One region of the Planococcus liqunii genome, then DNA from elsewhere that is predicted to be linked to it. Evidence: riboswitches for the same ligand, from Rfam matches in the RefSeq annotation. Region 1 holds a riboswitch; the other holds the start of a gene.
What was found. A riboswitch is a leader RNA that binds a small molecule or an ion and turns the genes downstream of it on or off. The one in region 1 is predicted to bind thiamine pyrophosphate.

Region 1 (7,681 bases):
GTTTTCAACGGCCTTTTCATATACCATGGTGCCGTCTTCCGTGAATTCATCTGATTTTGCTGCCGCTTCTGCCGCTTCGACGTTGGCAATATTGTCGAAGTTTTTCACTGCCCAGTATTCCTGTGCTTCCACGTCCGTCAAGTATTTGATGAATTCCCATGCTGCTTCGGAGTTTTTCGATCCTTCCGGGATTTCAGCGACAAAGCCGCCCCCCCAGCTGGTGTTGCCGTTGCCTTCTTCGTATTCCGGAAGTTCCACTACGCCGAAATTCAAATCAGGTGCATAGTCGCGGATCTGTGTATAGAAGGTTGGTGCCTGTGCAATCATCGCCAGGTCGCCGCTGAAGAACGGGTGTCCTTGCTGGCTGTCAATCTGGGCCTGGTAAGAGTTGATGACGTCTTCGCCGTATTTGTCTTTCCAGGATTTAAGCCAGTTCAGCACTTCTTCGTTTTTAGGCGTATCAATTTCAAAGTTATCTTGTTCGTCGAAGTAGTTTTGGCCGTTGGCATTCAATAGCCATACGTCATAGCCGATTCCCCAAAGTGGGTAAAAGCCGATCTGGTCATAGTTGCTGCCTGCTTTTTTGTCGAGTTTTGCTGCATATTCTTCCAGCTCTGCCCAGGTAGTCGGCGGTTTTTCAGGATCCAGCCCTGCTTCTTTAAAGGCGTCTTTGTTATAGAAAAGTACACGTGTATCGGTATTGAAAGGAATGCCATATGAATCGCCTTCATAAAGGGTTGCGTCCCACAGTTCCGGATAGAAGCGCTTCGAAATATCATCTTCTTCCAAAAACTTCGACAAATTCATCGCCTGTTTTTTCTGGCCGCGGAGAGCAGTGGCGTTGATGTCGTTGATGACGACATCAGGCGGATCGCCTGCAGCAATGGCTGCCAATTCCTTTGTCCAGATATCGCCGAATGGCAGATAAGTGTGTTTTACTTCAATCTCATCCTGCGATTCGTTGAAATCGGTGATGATTTGTTCAATTATCGGACGACGGATTTCGGATCCCCAGAATGTCCAAAAATCTACGACAGTTTTGCCGTCTTCGTTTACCGCTGCTTCGTCGCCGCTGCTGTTATTCGTCTGAAAGCCCGAACAACCGCTGAGAATCAAAGCTAGGCCAGCAATCAAAATGATGAAAACCTTTAATTTGTTCATCTTGTTCCACTCCTTTTGGTGTAGTTTGAAAATAAGTACAGATAATATCTTCGACAGTCGAAGTAAAAAGGCGATTTCAGCCTGATTTTCAGCGAAAAAATGCCTCTTTTTCTGTTAGAAAAAGAACCATAAAATCTTCCAGCTTCTCATGTCTAGTAGAAGTATATAACAACTTCTTCTTCTTTTCAAAGAGTAATCTAAATATACAGATAATAGGACTAAGTACCGAGTTTAAAGGGTTTTGGAATTGGGTATAGACAATTATTTTCCAATATTGTGATTTGTAATATACAGAAAACTGTTTATAATTAAGGTAAAAAAGAATGGGGAGTGGCATAATGGCAGAGATTCTGATCAACAATTTAGGGAAGACATACGATAATGGTGCGACTGCCGTAACTGATTTTAATCTTCACATCAAAAACGAGGAATTTATTGTCTTTGTCGGCCCCTCAGGCTGTGGGAAATCCACGACTTTGCGTATGATTGCCGGCTTGGAAGAAATAACAGAAGGCGAGTTTTTCATCGACGGCAAACGGATGAATGACGTGCAGCCGAAAGAGCGCGACATCGCGATGGTGTTCCAGAACTATGCACTTTATCCGCACATGACCGTCTATGAAAATATGGCGTTCGGATTAAAGCTGCGCAAATTCAAAAAAGAAGAAATCAAAAGACGGGTAAATGAAGCCGCCGCCATTCTCGGTTTGGAAGAATACCTGGACCGGAAACCGAAAGCGCTTTCCGGCGGGCAGCGCCAGCGTGTGGCTTTGGGACGTGCGATTGTGCGCGACGCCAAAGTGTTCCTGATGGATGAGCCGTTGTCCAACCTGGATGCCAAGCTGCGCGTTCAAATGCGTGCTGAAATTGCCAAGCTTCACAACCGCTTGAAAACCACTACCATCTACGTGACGCACGATCAGACCGAAGCGATGACAATGGCAACGCGCATTGTCATCATGAAGAGCGGCTTGATCCAGCAGGTCGGCAGCCCGAAAGAAGTATATGATTTTCCGGCCAACCGTTTTGTCGGCGGCTTTATCGGCTCGCCTGCTATGAACTTCTTTGACGGAAAATTAGAAGGCGGTGCATTTGTCATGGGCGACCGCGTTATCGATATTCCTGCAGAGACGCTGAACGTACTGAAGAATCAAGGCTATGACGGTTCGCCGATTTCGCTTGGCATCCGGCCTGAACATATCCACGTGAACAATGAAGATTTAACGGGAATCCCGCACAGCGATATTGACGCGGTCATTACGGTATCTGAACTGACCGGCGCTGAAACGATCATTTATGCCGTTTACGGCGAACAGGAATTCATCGCCCGCGTCGATGCCGACAACCGCATCGAGCCGGGGCAGACCGCGCGCCTTGCCTTTGATATGTCGCGCGTCCATTTCTTTGATCCGGTCAGCGGAGAGCGCATCAAACCTGAAAAATCAGAAAAGGCTGTTGTAGTTTCGTGAATTTGTGTTAAAGTGATTTTGACAACTGAATAATGAACACCACTAGGGGAGCCGGATATCGGCTGAGACGGGCATAAGCCCGGACCCTTTGAACCTGATCTGGATCATACCAGCGGAGGGAAGTGGCGAACGCATGCCTTCCTTCATTCGACTGCATACGCCGCTTTCCTTTACTGGAGAGCGGCGTTTTTTATTTGGCAAAACGGCAGATGTGCCTGCGGAAGAAAATCAGTCAGGCACTGAAGCCGAAAAACAAAGGAGATGGGGAAATGGCATTTTGTAAAGAAGTTCGTATTGAGTGCAGCGAGTTGTGGCAGGCAAGTTTTGATCATCCGTTTGTAAAAGGAATCGCGGACGGCACGCTGCCGCTGGATGTATTTCGGCATTACGTCATGCAGGACGCGTATTATTTAAGCCACTTTGCAAAAATCCAGGCCATCGGGGCAGTCAAAGCAACCGATTTGGAAACGACAAAGCGCTTTGCATTTCATTCCGAGCACACGTGTGCCGCTGAATTGGCTTTGCACGAGTCGTTCATGGATCTGCTCGGCGTTACGGATAAGGATTGGGAAGCTTTTGAACCGTCGCCGAGTGCGTATGCCTACGTTTCCCATATGTACCGGTCGGCGGAAGGCAATTTGGCCGATGTGCTCGCTTCCATTTTGCCTTGCTACTGGCTTTACCACGAAATTGGCGAACGGCTGAAAAACGCCAAACCCGACCATCCGATTTACGACCGGTGGATCGGTACTTATGGCTCGGCGGAGTTCGGCGAGTTGGTCAAAGAACAGTTGGACCGGATGGATAGACTGGCATCCGGCCTGCCGGAAAAACGCCGGACAGAACTGAAAGACCGGTTCCGGCGCAGCAGCTACTACGAATGGAATTTTTGGGAGCAGGCATGGCGGAAAGAATCCTGGACAGTAAACACGTATAGTCAGGCGGGTGTCTAAGATGCTGGAAAAAGTGCGGACAGAAAACCCGATCATCCATTGCATCACCAATCACGTCGTCTCGAATTTCCAGGCAAACGGGCTGCTGGCGCTCGGTGCCTCGCCCATCATGGGGGAAGCCCCGGAAGAAGCGGCTGAACTGGCTGCTTTGGCAGATGCGGTGTCGCTTAATATCGGAACCTTGAACAGCCAAAGCTTAACCAGCATGCTGATTGCCGGGAAAAAAGCCAATGCGTTGGGGACGCCGGTGGTGCTCGATCCGGTTGGAGCGGGTGCGACGGAATTCCGGAAAAACGCGGTCAATAAAATCCTGGAAGAAGTGAACGTTGCGGTTATCCGCTGCAACGCCGGCGAACTGGCAGCCATTGCCGGCGCCGACTGGCAGGCAAAAGGCGTCGATGCCGGTGAAGGGGATGCAGATATTGGAGAGATGGCCCGAACAACAGCCAAGCGCCTTGGGCTGATTATTGCCGTATCCGGTGCAACGGATCTTGTCACGGACGGTGAACGGGTAGCCGAAATTCAATACGGCCATGAAATTATGGCTTCTATTACCGGAACCGGCTGCCTGCTCAGCGGTGTGGTGGCAGCGTTCCTGGCAGTGCACCCCAAAGCGCATTTTGAAGCGGCAGCCGCTGCCATGCACTATTACGCCATCGCTGGAGAACTCGCGAGCCGGCAAGCAGAACTTCCAGGTGCGTTTCAACGCGCGTTTTTAGACCGTTTGGCAGCTACCGGCGAAGGGGAACTGGATAAATTTATGCAGGAAAAGGAAGGGGTGCTGAAGCGATGATGCCACAAACATTGACCATTGCCGGATCCGATTCAGGAGGAGGGGCAGGCATCCAGGCGGACATTAAGACGTTTCAGGAACTGGGGGTTTATTCTACGTCGGTTATTACAGCCGTGACTGCGCAGAACACGCTTGGCGTTACGGGCATTTATCCGGTGCCGGTATATGGAGTGAGGGAACAGCTGCGGGCCGTCGGAGAGGATTTTCAGATTGCGGCATTGAAGACAGGCATGCTGTTTGATGCGGCAGCCATCAAAGAGACCGCTTCTGCCATCCGGCAATATGGCTGGAAGAACCTTGTGGTGGACCCGGTCATGATTGCCAAAGGCGGTGCAAGCCTCTTGCAGCAGGAAGCGTTGGAGGCACTGAAAGAGCATTTGCTGCCGCTTGCCTTAGTCGTGACGCCAAATCTTCCGGAAGCGGAAGCAATCAGCGGTGTTTCCATCTATGACGAAACGTCAAGGAAGCGGGCAGCCGAAAAGATCTTGTCGTTTGGCGCAGCGTCGGTTGTCATCAAAGGCGGCCATGCCGAAAACCTGGAAGTGGCAGAAGACTATTACCTCGCACGGAACGGAGAAGAACGGCTTTTTCGTTCACCGCGCATCAACACCAGCCAGACCCATGGAACCGGCTGCACGTTTGCAGCGGCGCTGACGGCGGAACTGGCTAAGGGTCAGCCGGTGGAAAGCGCCATTTGCACGGCGAAGCAGTTTATCCAGGCAGCGCTCAGCGAGGAATTGCATATTGGCGCCGGACACGGTCCGACCAATCATGCAGCCTACCAGGCATATGTGCGCAGAAATGGAGGCGTTGAACATGTCCAAGTTATTCAGTAAGCCTGCTATATACTTTATAATGGGCAGCCAGAATACACCGGGGCGGGATGCGCTGGAAATTCTGGAAGCAGCTTTGGCAGGAGGCATCAACTGTTTCCAATTAAGGGAAAAAGGAGCAGATGCTTTGACTGGAGAGTTGCTGCTGGATTTTGCGGCGGAATGCCAACGGCTGTGCCGCGCATACAACGTGCCGTTTATCGTCAATGACGATGTGGAGCTTGCACGTACACTTGATGCTGACGGCATCCATATTGGACAGGAAGACATGGAAGCAAACGCAGCAAGGCGCTTAGTAGGCCCCGACAAGATTTTGGGCGTCTCCGTGCATTCCTTGGAAGAAGCGGGAAAAGCCCTACTTAGCGGGGCAGACTATGTCGGCATGGGTCCGGTTTTTGGCACACAGTCCAAAGCGGATGCAAAAAGTCCGGCGGGTACTTCCGGGATTCTAGCTGTGAAAAACCGCTATCCCGGACTCCCGGTGATCGGCATCGGGGGCATCACGCCTGATAATGCCGGACAGGTGTGGGCGGCAGGAGCGGACGGAGTGGCTGTAATTTCCGCCATTGTGCAGGCGGAAAGCATTACGCTCCAAATCAGGCGATTTAGCGAATCGATAAAGGCAGGTGCTGAAAAATGACCACCAGAAAAATGGTGCTGATTGCCATGTTCGTAGCGATCAGTGTCGCCGGTTCAGCATTTGTCTCCTTTCCGGCAGGCATCGCGCGCGCCTATCCGATCCAGCATGCGATGAATGTCATCGCAGCGGTTCTCCTGGGGCCGGGGCCGGCACTGCTCATTGCCTTTTTGACGGCAGTCGTCCGGGTGCTGACAGGAACCGGCTCGCTCCTCGCTTTTCCGGGAGGGATGATCGGGGCGCTCATTGCCGGCGTGATGTATGCCAAGTTCGGCAAAGTCTGGTTTGCGGCTGCGGGGGAAATAGTGGGGACAGGAATCATCGCTTCGCTCGTTGCCGTTCCTTATGCACGGATTTTAATGGGCACAGACCTTGCCGCTCTGTTTTTCCTGCCGCCTTTTTTCATCTCCAGCCTGTCCGGGGCTGTGCTCGGAGCGGTGGTCGTGAAGAAGCTTTTGCGCAACCATTCTAAATTACAGTTAAATTAAAAATATTTCATTCTCCGCAATGTGTTTAGTTGTAAGGAATTAGGGGGAAATACAGGGATAAACACATTTCAAAAAGGAGTGGACAAGATTATGGTGAAAATTGCAGTAGAAGAACCGTTTACATCTGTAAAAGAAGCATTGCAAAAAAGAGGCTACGAAGCTGAGATGTTGGAAGACAAAACAGAAGCGATGGATTATGACTGTGTAGTCGTCAGAGACAAAGAGGACTTAACGGATTTTCACATGAATGTTCCTCTTGTTGAAGCTAAAGGCCGCACGTTGGAAGAAATCGTCGATGAAGTGGAAGAACGCCTTGTCCGCATCGGCAAAATCCCGGCTCCCCCTTCAAGCGGCGGAATCACCGGCAGTTCATTCCTTAAAGGTGCAGCGACTGGAGCCATTGTCGGCGCAGCAGCTGGTCTCCTATTGACTCCGAAGAGCGGCAAAGAAATGCAGGCGGTTGTAAAAGAAAAAACTTCCGATACGAAAGAAAAGCTTGGCGGCGTTACGGAAAAAGCCAAAGGCACTGTCGGCCAAGTGAAAGAAAAGACAAGCGGCGTTACCGAGAAAGCAAAAGACACGCTTGGGCAAGCTAAAGAGAAAACAAGCGGTGTAACAAGCACTGTCAAAGAAAAAGTCAAAGGTCCAGTGGACAATTTGAAGGCAAAACGCCAGGAAATGCAGGAAACAAAAGAACTCAAAAAGCAGGAAAAAGTCGTTAAACAAGAAGCAAAAGCTGAAGAAAAAGCGCAAAAAGAACACGAAAAAGCTGAAAAACAGGCTGAAAAAGAAATCAAAAAAGCTGATAAAGAAGCTTCTAAAGACAAGGGCTCGATTGAAGTAGTAGAGCTTGGCGATGCAGATGTAACAACAAATGCATCAGGCGGAGCTACAATCGTTTCCACGGAAGCGAATAAAAACAATAAAAAATAAGCGTTGAAAAACCCGGCAGCCGCTGAAATGGCTGCCGGGTTTTTTGTGTTTTCATTTACGAGCGTCTGCAGGTGTGTTACGAGCAACTTTGAGTCATATATGAGCAACTACGGGGCATATACGAGCAACTTCACTCCCTATACGAGCAACTCGCCTCCAAAACGTATTCTGCACCCTTAAAATTCCCCGTTTTCTTCAAATCCATGTCACGCAAAAGCCGTTTAGCCAAATGGCGGTCCTCAATCTGCAGCACTTCCCGGCACATCCGGTTCGTGATCGGCCCGCCGGTCAGCCGGTGCCAGTCTTGAATGGCCTGGACATGGGCTTGTTTATCGGAATCCCCGCAGAATGGACAAAGCCAGGTGCCATAAGTCCGCTTCATGCCGATCCGCCCGCATGCCACGCACCATACGC
Region 2 (7,681 bases), 1.5 Mb from region 1:
ATATAATCGGCCATCATGACTGCGGCATGTCTGCCATTGATCCGACTTCCGTGCTCGAAAAAATGAAGGCACGTGGAATTGATGAAAAAACCATCGAGCAATTGAAATATTCCGGAGTGAACATCGAGGACTGGCTGCGCGGCTTTGATGATGTCAACGAAAGCGTACGCCACAGTGTAAATATGGTGAAAAACCATCCATTAATGGACCGTACTGTACCGGTTCACGGACTGGTAATTGATCCTACTACGGGCAAACTTGATATTGTTATTAACGGAAACGAAAACCGCTGAGAAATCTCAGCGGTTTTTTTCTGCTCACTATAGTTAAACACTCTATGCTGTTAGTTCGGAAACATTAAGAATTCCCTTAAAGTGCCCTGCTTATTTTTTAAAATAAAGATAATCAAGTGCAATTCCCTCTTTGCCAAATTGGCGCAGGAACGAAGTAACTTGTCCTCTGTGGTAAGTGCCATGATTGATAACCGTGAAAAGCATTTCTTCGCGCGAGTTCTCGAATTCATCGCCGCGCATATTTTTAAACGTCAGCTTCTCCAGCCATTGCTCTTCCGTCAGTGAAGACATATACAATTCCATTTCTGCATGCAGCAGCATAAACGCTTCGATGGCTTTTTCTGATGTTTCGACATCGAAGTATTCAAATGCCGGATTTTCGGTTGCGGCCATCCGCATCAGCCACAGTTTTTCGACGCCGATGACGTGTTCCATCGTTTTTTCGATGGAAGCGAAAGAATTCTGCCCTTCTCTCCGGTAAAGTTCCTTGCCCAGCGATTGGACGTGCCGAAGGCATTCCAGAGTGGCCCATTGATGATAGGAAAACAATCTTTGTCTATCCATCTTGCAATCTCCTCCTCAGCCTTTATTCTGAAAACCATCTGGCAAGTGCATTCCACCATTTTTTATAGGCGGCCTTGCCCTTTCAAAATTCACTTTCCAGGATGGCGTATTGGAAATGATCTTCCCATACCCCGTTAATATAGAGAAACTCGCGCAGCAGCCCCTCTTTTTGATATTTCGATTTTTCGAGCACGCGAATCGAACCTGTATTTCTCGGAGACACGTATGCTTCAATCCGGTGCAGCCGGAGCTGTTCAAAGCCGAATGCTGTCACAAGCCCTACTGCTTCCGTCGCAATCCCTTTTCCGATGCAGGCTTCATCAATGGAATAGCCAACCAGTGCACTGAGAAAGGGAAGTCGCTTAATGCCGTAGATTGAAATATGCCCAATCATATTATTGGACTCGTGCTCAAAAATCCCAAAGCTGTACTCGCGGTTTTCTCTCGCCTGATAGATTGATTCCCTTATCTTTTCACGCTGGACCATGGCTGTGAAATAACTATCTTGATGGCGGGGCTCATAAATAGCCCAATAATCCCGATTGCGCGACAGTAATTGCACCATCTCTTCCGCATCATCCACTGTTAAATTCCGAATATAACATGTACGCCCTTCGAATAGTAAATTCATGGCATCATCCCACTGAGGAAACTAGCGCGTTAAAATCTTCAGCATCTTTCACACAAAGCGCGATTCCTTTTTCCCAGAACGCCTGTTGTGTGATGTCTTCGCCCAAATGCTTCATCGCCAGGTCTTCAGCTGTCATAATAGCCGTATCGCGCAGAAGTGCCATATATTTTTCTTCAAATTGGCTGCCTTCTTCCAATGCTTTTGCATAGATGCTCAAGGAGAATAAATAACCGAACGTATACGGGAAATTGTAAAACGGGACATCGGTGATATAAAAATGCAATTTGGATGCCCAGAAATGCGGATGGGTGGATGTTAATCCCCCTGCAAACCCTTCTTGCTGCGCTTCTTCCATCAATTCGTTTAAGCGTTCAGCCGATACTACCCCGTTTTTGCGTTCTTCATAAAAACGCGTTTCAAACAGGAAGCGGGAATGGATGTTCATGAAGAAAGCGACGCTCCGCTGCAATTTATCTTCAAGAAGCGCTAACTTCTCTTCTTTAGACTGCGCATTTTTAACGGCCGCATCCGCGACGATCATTTCTGCAAAAGTTGAAGCCGTTTCTGCAACATTCATCGCATATGAGCGGTTTAGTGGATGAACCGGCTGCATGGCATGGCTGTGGAAAGCATGGCCTAGTTCATGCGCCAATGTGGCAACGTTTGACATTGAGCCGCTGTAAGTCATGAAAATCCTTGATTCTTCGGTCATCGGCAAACTCGTACAGAATCCGCCTGGGCGTTTGTTCGGCCGGTCTTCCGCTTCAATCCAGCCTTTTTCAAATGCTTGGACTGCAAACTTTTGCAGTTCCGGACCAAACTTCCCGAAATGCTCAAGGATGAATTCCGCACCTTCCTGATACGCATATTGTTGCGTACTTTCCGTTACCGGTGCATCCACATCAAACCAATCCAGCCCATCTTTTCCAAGCATCTTGCCTTTTTTATTCAAATAATCAACAAAAGGCTGTTTGTTTTTGCTGATGGCTCCCCACATCGCATCCAAGGTTTCCTGCTTCATGCGGTTCATATGAAGCGGTTCTTGAAGAACGCTGTCCCAGCCGCGTTTTTTATAGACTTCCAATCGGAATCCTGCAATTGAATTTAGAGTCTTGGCAAAAAACTCTTCTTTGTCCGTCCATGCCGCTTCCAGTTTTTCATAGGACTGTTGGCGGATGGCTGCATCCGGATCTGAGCTTAAGTTATTGGCTTGGCCGACAGAAAGATCTTTTTCTTCCCCGCTGATGTTCATCTTGATTTTGATATCGCCCACCAGCATGTCATACAGTTGGCTCCACCCATGGTAGCCCTCGGTACTAAGCGAAGTAATGATGTTTTCTTCTTTTTCGGAAAGCAGCATATTTGCTTCTTCTCGCCATTCATTCAACACAAAACTGAATTCTTTTAATGATTCCGATTCTAAAAGTGCCGTCCACACATTTTCTTCCGTCTTGGCCAATTGCTGCTGGATCGCCTGAAGAGCCGTCTGAAAACGGGCATTTAATACAGCGTCTTCACTTTGCAGAATCGCTGCTTTTTTATCTTCGGTATTTTGAGCCTGGAGGCACCCGATGAATGAGCCCGCCTGGTTCAATTGCTGCATGATGCCTTTGACTGTCTCCAGCATAGCTACAATGGCTGCCTCGTCTTTCTCTGATGCCGGTACTTGAAAGTTTTTAGCCAGCGCTTCAAGTTCCGCTAAATCAGAGTTTGTCTTTTCAATATGTAAACGCAATTCTTTTGAGTTGCTTCCCCCTGGAAAAAGAACTTCCAAATCCCATACTTCCGGAAATTTCACCGTCATTGTGTTACCCCCTGGTAAACTAAATTTTCTAAAAACACTTACTAGTATAGCATTATTATTCGGCAGGCGGAACAATTGAAGCAATCCTTCTTCTCCAATATTTTTTTAAAAGTGTCGGCTTCTTCACAAACTCCCTTTTATTTCAATTTTTTTGGAATTGCAGTTTGTTGTCCCCTACAAGGACAGTTATACTTAAAACAGAGGAGGGATCTCTTATGTTTAGGATACTGTTGATGACTATTGCTTTTATAGCCATCATTGTAGTAAACGCTATGGCCAATATCCTGCCAATAAATGGACAGACAACTGGAGAAATTTCCAATCGTCTCCCGGTCATGTTTACACCCGCTGGTTATGTATTTTCAATCTGGTCAGTTATTTACATCTTGCTGGCTATATGGATTATCGGTTTTTGGGTCCGTCTGAAAAAAGGACAAATTCCCCCATTAAAAATCACCGCATTCTTTGTATTAAGCGCATTGTTCAATATTAGCTGGCTGCTTCTTTGGCATTACGAATTCTTCGGCTGGTCAATCGCAGCGATGATTGGGTATTTGCTGGCGTTGATTGGGCTTTATCTTCAATATAGCAATGAAGAACGCGGTCTTTTTGAACGTTTACCTGTAGCCGTCAATATGGGATGGATCAGTGTGGCTACAATTGCCAATATCAGTTTTGTCCTTACCTACTATAACTGGAGCGGCTGGGGACTGAGCGATCAGCTATGGACGGTTATCATGTTGACTGTCGCAACTGCACTTGCACTTCATATTCGATTCCATCATTCCGACATCCCTTATGCCCTTGTGTTCATCTGGGCATTTATCGGCATTGCAGTTAAGCATCAAATGGATGAGCTGCTCGTTACGACAGCGTCCTTATTTTTAGCAGGTGTTATATTAACCGGAATATTGCTCATCAAAAAAAGACCCTGAGAAGGGTCTTTTTTTGTGCCTTAATCTATTTTCGTCAATAATACCGGTTCGCCTTTTGTGACCAGTACCGTGTGTTCAATTTGCGCGACCAGTGACTGATCCGGTGTGATGAACGTCCAGCCGTCTCCTGATTCCACAATATGTTCGGATTTCTGGGAAATAAACGGTTCTACTGCCAGAACCATTCCTTCTTTTAAGATTGTTGTTTCCCACGCATCGTAATAATTTAAAATATGTTGAGGCGCTTCGTGAAGAGATTTTCCAATTCCGTGGCCCGTCAAGTTTTTAATAACGAACAATCCTTGCTGTTTCGCTTCGCGCTCAACCGCTTTGCCGATCTGGTTTAACTTTGCGCCAGCTTTCACTTTTGTCATCGCACGCTCAAACGAAGAAGCGGCAACTTCGCAAAGTTTTTCTTTTTCCGGATAGCCGTCCCCGACAACAAACGAAATGCCGGTATCGGCAAAATATCCTTCGTACGAGCCGGATACATCAATGTTGACCATATCGCCCTCGTTAATTACCCGTTTCCCCGGCATGCCGTGGGCGACTTCTTCATTTACGCTGATGCATGTATACCCTGGGAAATCGTATTCTGATTTCGGTCCGGACACGCCGCCCATTTCCTTGAACATGCGTCCGCCAATCTCATCAAGTTCTTTCGTTGTAACGCCGGGCTTTGTAGCAGCTTTCATAGCGTCACGGATTTCAGCGACCATGCGGCCCGCTTTTTTTAGCATTTCAATATCTTTTTCTGTAGTGGCAATCATTTAGTACCCTTCTTTCAACTTGTCTACCCAAAATTATATCATAAGAAAAGCGCAGATGCCCGTAAAGCACCGTCATTTGCTTGAATCTCAGCATAACAAAAAGAGGATTATCCGGTAGATAATCCTCTTAAACTTACGCTTTTGTATCCACCAGTTTAGGTGCCGTTGCGAAGAGTGTGGAACACACAACCGCGGCGACCAAAAATACCGGAATCATATAAGTGGCATTGTAAACTGCTGAATAGATCAATACATTGCCTTCTGCAAACATGCCGAAAAAAAGAATTCCGGTAACGACGTGGACCACATAACGCAGAACGGAGCCGATAAACAGCCCAATCACTACTGCCGCAATCATGCCGCCTGTCCGGTGTTCATGCGAAGCCTGCAAGTACCTTCTGCGCATGAGGCCGGCAAGCCCAACTACACCGTATGCCAATAGGTAATCCAACAAGACCTGCAATACGACAAATCCAAACGACAGCGGCGTAACCGAAATGACGCCGGTGACGATTTGCAGCAGGCCAACCAGCAGACCGGTTAACACACCGGCTAAAACACCTCTGCGAAACGCCATCAAGACGATCGGAATCATTACCAAACTCACTGAACCGCCTTGCGGCATTTTGAATGCCACAAAATCCAGCACGTATCCCAACGCTCCGAAAATAGCGATTTCCACCATCAGTAAAACTCGTAAATTTCTCATGACTTCCTCCTTGTGTTGTGCACATCACCAGAAGGGCCGCAGAAAAAAACCATATAAAAGCGGCGCTAGGACAGAGCCTGGCGCCGCGTTAAGGACCGGTTTCTATCCACATCCCTGCGCAAGCATTAACTTACAGGTTCAAAGGGTAAGAACAATATGTTCACTCTCAGCAAATAGCTCCCCTTGTGGTGTATACAATTATTTCGTTATCACCTGTATTGTACACAACTCCCTGACCGAAAGCAATTCCGTTTCAAACTGATCCATTAGGGTACTCTTTTAGATATGAGGAAAAACAGAAAGGTGGTGTTGGCAGCGGAACTTTAGCTGCCATAAATAATGATAGAATTGCTTAAGGATTTGATTAAAATTGAAAGTGATACAAAAGAAGAGGCGAACAAGGCGCTTCTTTTTTGCGCCGACTGGCTTAAACAACAGGGGCAGGAAGTAACGGTCCATGACAACGAAGGTTATTTAATGCTGACGGCAATTAAAGGCCAAGGGCCCGAAACCATTGTTTGGAACGGGCATGTCGACGTCGTTCCGGGACACGCCGACCAATTTGTTCCAATGGAAGAAAATGGTCGGCTTTACGGACGAGGGGCTGCGGATATGAAAGCCGGCGTAGCTGCCATGATGCAGGCTTTTGTCGACCTTGAGGCTGAAAAATTGCCGCGCGTTGTGCAATTGCATATTGTCACCGATGAAGAAATCGGGGGCCGCCATACATCTAAATGGCTTGTCGAACAGGGCTTCCATGGCGATTTTGTCATCTGCGGCGAACCGACGGGACTGAAGGTCGGCTTGCAGTCAAAAGGCATATTGCGCATGGATATGACGTTCAAGGGCAAACCCGCTCACGGCAGCCGGCCATGGGAAGGCATCAATGCGATTGAATCAGCGATGAAATATCATATGGCTATTGCTGAATTGCCGTTCCGTAAAGAATCCACCGAATACTATGAGCAAACTTCCGTTAACTTGCCGATCATCAATGCCGGCGACCGCTATAATGTCGTTCCGGAAATTTGCCATATGTCCTATGATATTCGGTTTATGCCGGGACAGGACAAAGACGAAATCGTCCGGCAGATGGCGGAACTCGCAAAAACCTTGAATCTCGATATGGAATACAAAGCAAGCGGCTCCACGCCTGCACTGACTACTTCGGAAGAAAATCCATACATTCAATCCCTGAAGAAATCCATTCAGCAGGCAACAGGGGAAGATGCCGTGCTTTTCGGTCAACATGGAGCCGCTGATACCCGTTATTATGCACTGGTGAACGGCGGCGAAGGAGCCATTGAATTTGGTCCTTCCGGGGACGATTGGCATGGGAACGCTGAATATGTGCTTCTTTCAAGTGTCCACGATTACCGTAAAATCCTTGTTTCATTGGCCTTTTCATAAAGATCATGTTTAAAAAAGAAACGATGAGGGAAATTAGTCTATACCTCACTTATGATAGGAGAGATTGCTATGGGAATAGGTCGAATCGTAAAAACCGCTATTAAAATAGCACCAGTTGCTTATCCAATTATCCGCAAAGTCATGCAAAGCAAAAAAGCTGGCGATACGAGCAAGTACAAAACGACTCCAACAAAACGTACAAGATAAAAAACCGCTCCGGGTTCTGCCCGAAGCGGTTTTTATTATGCATATGGAATGGCTTCACGCAATGCCAAATAATGATCGTCCAGCTGGCTGTGGGAAGTTGCTGAAGAAACGTCGTTCTGCCCGTCTGCTTCATCAGCTCCATTTTCCTCCTGCTCTTGGATGATTTCTTCAAACGTTTTTGGGTCAGCTGCCGGCAATTCCTGGTCTTCCACTTTCCAACCTGGCTGGTAGGCGTCCAGGAAAGCATTGGCCATCGCCTGATACCCTTTCACATTCGGGTGCACATCTGCCGGATTCGGCACTTTATCCGTGCCGTTGTCTCCAAATGCTCTATCAATTGCCACAAATGTTGCCCCTG

Region 2: linked by a shared signal. The riboswitch ahead of thiT (energy-coupled thiamine transporter ThiT) and the one ahead of tenA (thiaminase II) in region 1 are both predicted to bind thiamine pyrophosphate.

What each region holds. Positions count from the first base shown of each region.
Region 1 is NZ_CP129238.1:3,504,839-3,512,519, reverse strand. Features, by position in the region: gene QWY22_RS17355 (ABC transporter substrate-binding protein) at 1-1,161, opposite strand, end outside; gene QWY22_RS17350 (ABC transporter ATP-binding protein) at 1,500-2,630, shown strand; TPP riboswitch at 2,665-2,768, shown strand; gene tenA (thiaminase II) at 2,900-3,583, shown strand; gene thiM (hydroxyethylthiazole kinase) at 3,585-4,376, shown strand; gene thiD (bifunctional hydroxymethylpyrimidine kinase/phosphomethylpyrimidine kinase) at 4,373-5,212, shown strand; gene thiE (thiamine phosphate synthase) at 5,178-5,849, shown strand; gene thiW (energy coupling factor transporter S component ThiW) at 5,846-6,334, shown strand; gene QWY22_RS17320 (YkuS family protein) at 6,425-7,267, shown strand; gene QWY22_RS17315 (nuclease-related domain-containing protein) at 7,398-7,681, opposite strand, start outside.
Region 2 is NZ_CP129238.1:1,055,870-1,063,550, reverse strand. Features, by position in the region: gene QWY22_RS05250 (beta-class carbonic anhydrase) at 1-293, shown strand, start outside; gene QWY22_RS05245 (DinB family protein) at 384-857, opposite strand; gene QWY22_RS05240 (GNAT family N-acetyltransferase) at 940-1,488, opposite strand; gene QWY22_RS05235 (M3 family oligoendopeptidase) at 1,493-3,292, opposite strand; gene QWY22_RS05230 (TspO-related membrane protein) at 3,508-4,227, shown strand; gene map (type I methionyl aminopeptidase) at 4,248-4,997, opposite strand; gene thiT (energy-coupled thiamine transporter ThiT) at 5,131-5,706, opposite strand; TPP riboswitch at 5,801-5,900, opposite strand; gene QWY22_RS05215 (M20 family metallopeptidase) at 6,046-7,116, shown strand; gene yxzF (small protein YxzF) at 7,186-7,323, shown strand; gene QWY22_RS05205 (SGNH/GDSL hydrolase family protein) at 7,359-7,681, opposite strand, start outside.